Regions from separate parts of the Ectobacillus sp. genome, predicted to be linked through region 2. Evidence: riboswitches for the same ligand, from Rfam matches in the RefSeq annotation. Region 2 holds a riboswitch; the other holds the start of a gene.
What was found. Region 2 has a riboswitch for cyclic di-GMP ahead of AC11ZT_RS07220 (DUF192 domain-containing protein). Riboswitches for the same ligand answer to the same signal wherever they lie in the genome.

Region 1: it holds a riboswitch for cyclic di-GMP, as region 2 does, so the genes downstream of both, AC11ZT_RS11875 (anti-repressor SinI family protein) here and AC11ZT_RS07220 (DUF192 domain-containing protein) in region 2, are expected to answer to the same signal.

The regions. Positions count from the first base shown of each region.
Region 1 is NZ_JBXKMX010000258.1:2,064-5,197, forward strand. Features, by position in the region: gene pckA (phosphoenolpyruvate carboxykinase (ATP)) at 15-1,598, shown strand; gene AC11ZT_RS11875 (anti-repressor SinI family protein) at 1,750-1,899, opposite strand; cyclic di-GMP riboswitch class I at 1,915-1,999, opposite strand; gene AC11ZT_RS11880 (ABC transporter substrate-binding protein) at 2,237-3,134, shown strand, end outside.
Region 2 is NZ_JBXKMX010000151.1:16,225-19,358, reverse strand. Features, by position in the region: gene AC11ZT_RS07235 (DUF4153 domain-containing protein) at 1-320, opposite strand, end outside; gene AC11ZT_RS07230 (helix-turn-helix domain-containing protein) at 392-613, opposite strand; gene AC11ZT_RS07225 (DUF2975 domain-containing protein) at 624-1,103, opposite strand; cyclic di-GMP riboswitch class I at 1,358-1,443, shown strand; gene AC11ZT_RS07220 (DUF192 domain-containing protein) at 1,546-1,890, shown strand; gene AC11ZT_RS07215 (Flp family type IVb pilin) at 1,910-2,077, shown strand; gene AC11ZT_RS07210 (A24 family peptidase) at 2,196-2,699, shown strand; gene AC11ZT_RS07205 (TadE/TadG family type IV pilus assembly protein) at 2,644-3,093, shown strand; gene AC11ZT_RS07200 (pilus assembly protein TadG-related protein) at 3,113-3,134, shown strand, end outside.

The DNA.
Region 1 (3,134 bases), on a different contig from region 2:
AGGATGGTATGTATATGAGTACTGTGAATATCCACACTGAATTACAAGAATTAGTCAATGGAAGCAATGCACACGTTCAACTAAGTGTTCCGCAATTAGTTGAAAAAGTATTAGTGAAAAAAGAAGGTGTTTTATCTTCTGCAGGCGCTGTTTCTGTTGCGACGGGAAAATACACAGGACGATCTCCTAAAGATAAATTTATCGTTAAAGATGATATTACGGAAGGCAAAGTTGACTGGGGTTCAGTTAACCAACCAATTTCATCAGAAACCTTCGATAAGCTATATACTAAAGTGCTAGAATACTTAAAAGAAAAAGATGAAATATTCATTTTTAACGGTTTTGCTGGAGCAGATAAAGCATATCAAATGCCAATCCAAGTTATCAATGAATATGCATGGCATAATCTATTTGCCCAACAATTATTTATTCGTCCTACTGAAGAAGAATTAGTAAATCATCAATCTGAATTTACAATTGTTTCAGCTCCTAACTTTAAAGCAGATCCAAGTGTGGATGGAACAAATTCAGAAACATTCATTATCATTTCCTTTGAAAAACGTATCGTTCTCATCGGAGGAACTGAATATGCTGGAGAAATGAAAAAAGGTATCTTCTCTATCATGAATTTCTTACTACCTGAACAAGACATCTTTTCTATGCACTGCTCTTCAAATGTTGGTCAAGAAGGGGACGTTGCTTTATTCTTCGGTCTTTCCGGAACAGGAAAAACAACTTTATCAGCTGATGCAAACCGTAAACTTATTGGGGATGATGAACACGGTTGGTCTGATAATGGTGTATTTAACATCGAAGGCGGTTGCTATGCGAAAGTTGTCAATTTATCACGTGAAAAAGAACCACAAATCTACGATGCTATCACATTTGGTACGGTTTTAGAAAACGTTGTTCTTGATGAACATTCTCGCGTGGCAGATTACGATAATGTATCATTGACAGAAAATACTCGCGTTGCTTATCCAATGGAAGCAATTGATAATATTGTCTTACCAAGTGTTGCCGGTCACCCGAATACAATTATTTTCTTAACAGCTGACGCATCTGGCGTATTGCCTCCAATCAGCAAACTTTCTAAAGAACAAGCAATGTACCACTTCTTAAGTGGATATACAAGTAAACTTGCTGGTACAGAACGCGGAGTTACTTCTCCACAAGCAACATTCTCAACATGCTTTGGATCTCCTTTCTTGCCGCTTCCAGCATCTCGTTACGCTGAACTACTTGGAGAAAAAATTGAAAAACATAATGCCGAAGTATTCTTAGTAAACACAGGCTGGACTGGCGGGGTATACGGTGTAGGAAAACGTATGAACCTTAAATATACTCGTGCAATGGTTCAAGCAGCACTTAACGGTGAATTAGCTAATGTAGAAACAAACAAAGATAGCATTTTCGGACTTGAAATTCCACTTCATGTACCTGGTGTTCCTGATGAAGTATTAATTCCGGAAAAGACATGGGCTGATAAAGAAGAATATAAGAAAACTGCAATTGAACTCGCAAGCAAATTCAAAGAAAACTTCAAGAAATTTTCAAATGTTTCTGAAGACATCATTTCAGCAGGCGGTCCTTTCTAATAGCTAAAAATACCGTCTACAGTCATTCTGTAGGCGGTATTTTTTTTCAAAAAAAAGAACAGTCATTTGACTGCTCAACATTTATAGCATGTAACCGTGCTTCGAGCTAGAGATGCTTTTCGTAGCTGTTTATCTACTGTCCTACACTTCGTTACTTCGTCGACGCTAATTGTAGAAATGCATTCACTTCTTCAAAGCTTAACCCTAAACCTTTTGCCTCCATAATCAATGCTAACCACTCCATGTCAAGATAGGCTCCGTGCGTCTCTTCCCCAATCATTCTTGATTGACTCATCAACATTTAGCTACCTCCGTAAGCGGCAGACCAGCCATCGTAGTATTCCTACCTTAGATCTGTGACTTTGCGTCCCCATTTTTCAACAGGTTTGCCTTTATCAACTTTTCATAATTTTAATTGTGATATTTCACATTTCTATTTTATCATGATTATCATTTAATAGTCGACTTTTAATATAAAAATATTTAAAAAAATATTTAAACAATATTCGATAAACTAATGTTGAATTTCTTTAAAGAGCAGGTTGCATCCTTGCATCACAATTTTTTATATAGGCATTCACACAATTTTGTTTCGGTTCATACAGTAAAAGTAGATTCTATCTAGGAGGTGCAAAGCATTGCGAAAGCTTTTCGTTCTATTTTTACTTATAACACTAAGTTGCATTACGCTTGTAGCTTGTACTCAAAAGTCAGTTAATGAAAAGGTTCGTGTCGGAGAAGTCACCCATTCCTTATTTTACACTCCCCTGTATGTAGCCATTAATAATGGCTATTTCCGAGAGGAAGGAATTGATTTAGAACTACAAATGACTGCTGGCGGTGATAAGACGATGACTGCCATTCTTTCAAATAGTATAGATATCGGACTCGTTGGTTCAGAGACATCCATTTATGTATACAATCAAGGAGCAAAAGATCCTGTTATTAACTTTGCCCAGTTAACCCAAACAGACGGAACATTTCTCGTGTCTCGTACTAAAACAGATACATTCCATTGGAGTGATTTAAAGGGCAAGACGTTTCTTGGGCAGCGCCAAGGTGGTATGCCGCAAATGGTAGGAGAATTTGTTCTGAAAAATCATAATCTAAATCCTCAAAAGGATCTTACTCTTATACAAAACATTGACTTTGCAAATATTGCTAACGCCTTTGCTTCTGGAACAGGTGATTACGTTCAATTATTTGAACCAACAGCTAGTATTTTTGAGCAAGCTGGAAAAGGGTATATTGTCGCTTCATTTGGTGCAGAATCTGGAAATGTTCCCTATACATCCTTTATGACAAAGAAAAGTTATTTAGTCAGCCATAAAGCAACAATAGAAAAATTTACAAAAGCCTTATATAGAGGGCAACAATGGGTATACACTCATACTGCAGAAGAGATTACAAATATAGTACAATCGCAATTTTCCGATACCCCAAAGGAGATTATTACGAAAGTCATACAGCGATATAAGGATCAGCAATCATTTGCAACTAATCCGCTTTTAGATGAAACAGAGTGGAATAACCTTC
Region 2 (3,134 bases):
GGAAGAATACCGAAAGCAAGGTTAATTGGAGCAATTGCTTGCTGTTCGACAAAATGGAAAATGATCCTAGCGCTTATCCCGGATAGAATGGCTAACATGCCCATGAATATGAAACCCTTCTGAAGCAAGGAAGGTTGTTTTGTAGTTGTCGTCTCCTTAAAATGCAATCTTTCATACCAAACGGAAAGAACCTGCGAATCAGGGTTTTGCTCCCAGGCTTCCGAGAATAAATTTTTAAAAGCTTTTGGATCTTTTCTAAACATTCTCTCCAGCTCATGGGGGTTTGCAATATTTTCAATAATCAAATTGTTCATGTTCAAATTTATCCCTCCTCTAATCATTGTCCTATTAAGTTCTAATTTCCTTTACAGAGTTTATTAACCAAACTTTATTACCTTTGACTGTCTTCGTCGCCTTTGTATTCTAAAATATCCCCAGGCTGACATTCTAAAGCCTTGCAAATTGCCTCTAAAGTGGTTAATCGAATCGCTTTTGCTTTACCATTTTTCAATATAGAAAGATTTGCCATTGTGATTCCAACCTTCTCTGAAAGTTCCGTTACGCTCATTTTCCTTTTAGCCAACATGACATCAATATTGATAATAATTGCCATTGTTTTCACCTCATATCGTTAAATCATTTTCTAATTTTATATTAATGGCATTTTTTAATAGCTTTTGAAGAACAGCAGCAAAGACTGCAATCACCATTGAAGCAAAAGGAACAACCAATCCGATAAAAATGACACCCGGGGCATCATCTTTTTCCGCAAAGAGATAGAAGAGCGGCAAGACTAGCACATGCAAGATGCTGATTGTGATGGCACAGTATTTTATTTTCTTTAAGGCTATAACAGATAATTCGGAAAAGGCTTTATTTTTGTCAATATAGCGTAAGAGCTTGAAAGCCTGATATAAAGCAAAGTAAAAAGGTATTGTTGATGCATCAAAAATGAAAGAAACCGGGCATTTTATATAATCAACCTCTGGAAGTAATTTCGCTGCAATCGTAGCTAACTCAGGTACCAAAAATATGCACAGAGCAAGAACTGGAAAGCCCAAAAGAATAACAACTAACTTTAAAAATAGTGTTTCTGGTTTCATAAAAAGCACCTCACTTATGTATTTTTTCTTTTGATTTTAACAAGTTATTTATCGATTTACAATAAATTTTTATCGATTTTAAGAATCGATTTTATGGAAATGAAGGCCTAAGTAATCTTTATAAAATCGAAAAATAAGAAAATAAATAAGAAAACAAATATAAAAATTGTGTAAATGTGTAGACATGCTTATATATAATTCATATAATTTAATTAAATTAATAGATTATCGGTTTTGTTTAAAAAAATGCAAAATCTCGATAATGGCAAACCTGGTGAAAACCAGTGACGCAAAGCTATAGGGACTAAAGCGTAAATCGCAATGTCAGCCAGCTACCGAAAGATGGGCGCACGCAATATTTGTGTGGATTTAAGCATGTATTTTTTCACCCCCGCTTCGGTAGATGGCGGGGGTGTTTTTATTTTAAGGAGGTGGTGGTAGTTTGCGATTGGTCAACCTGGAGAATGCTCAAATCATTGCTGAATCGATTGAATCTGCGAATACCTTTTTTAAAAGGTTAAAAGGTTTGATGTTTAGGCAGAAATTATCCTCGGGTTCCGGTCTTTATCTTTATCCTTGTAATGCAATCCATACGTTTTTTATGAAGTTTCCAATTGATGTCCTGTATATCGACAAAGATTGGAGAATTGTTGGAATGGAAGAACATCTGCAGCCTGGGAAAGTAGGAAAAAAGTTTTCAGCAGCTACTTCAGTTATTGAATTAGAGAGTGGCAGCATCCGGTTAAACAGCATTCAAAGAGGACAAATCGTAAAACTACTAAAATAAAAGCAAGGGGGAAGTAAACATGATGAAAAAGTTAAAAGAGTTATTTTTAGAAGAAGAAGGACAAGGTATGACCGAGTATGGATTAATTTTAGGCTTGATTGCAGCGGGAGTAGTAACAGTATTACTCGTATTTGGTCCAAAAATTACTAAATTGTTTGAAAATGTAAATAGTCAAGTAAATCCTTAATGAATGTTTCTTTAATTGAAAAATAGTACCGAATTAGATAGATATGATAAAAGCTCTGCGACATGTTGTTGCAGAGCTATTTTAAAAAAGTCCATTTTTTAACATAGGAGATATGTACATGTTTCTTAATCTACTATTAATCATGACGCTGGTGATATCGGTGTATACAGATCTTAAAAGCAGAAAAATATACAATAGGGTTGTTTATCCTGTCCTGCTAGTCGCTATTTTTACTCACCTCATTTTTAACGGTGTAGAAGGATTGTACGTTTCCCTTATTGGGTTTTTTACAGGGTTAGGATTATTGATCGTTCCTTTTTTTCTGGGCGGGATAGGAGCAGGAGATGTAAAACTTCTTGCATTAGTAGGGGCTTTTAAAGGATGGGTATTTGTCATTTATACCGGGATATATATGGGAGTCATCGGAGGACTCATTGCGCTAATCATCATTGCAGTTGGAAAAGGGATGCTAAAAAAAGTTACGCTCTTTCTGTACGGGATAAAAAACAAGCAACAAATGTCGTACCTGTTTAATAGACAAGTCACATATCCTTACGGGGTGGCCATTGCAGCTGGAGCTATTTTCGCCTTTTTCCTCGAAGGGAGAGTGGTGTTATGGTAAAAAATTTGTAAAGCTTGCCAAGCAGGAGCATGGGCAGTCACTTGTGGAATTTGCACTTATTGTTCCCGTCTTTTTACTTATGCTGGTTGGTATGATTAACATTGGCTTTGTGCTCTTTACTTATTTGAGCTTAAACATGACTGCACAAGAAGCCTCTCGCCTGGCAGGCCTCGGTAAAACGGATGCCGACATCATGCAATATGTACAAAATCGATCGACAGTAGGTCATCCAGCCGATATTAGAATTACGATTACTCCTAATCAAGCTTCACGTATATCAGGGAGCTATACGACAGTTATCTTATCTTATCCGATGGCGGACATCACGCCGGTATTTGACCAATTTCTATCTCCTTACAACCTTCAGACACAATCCACGATACGTGTAGATTAAAAATAAGGAGGGAAAGAAGATGGATCAAAGGGACGTAGCAA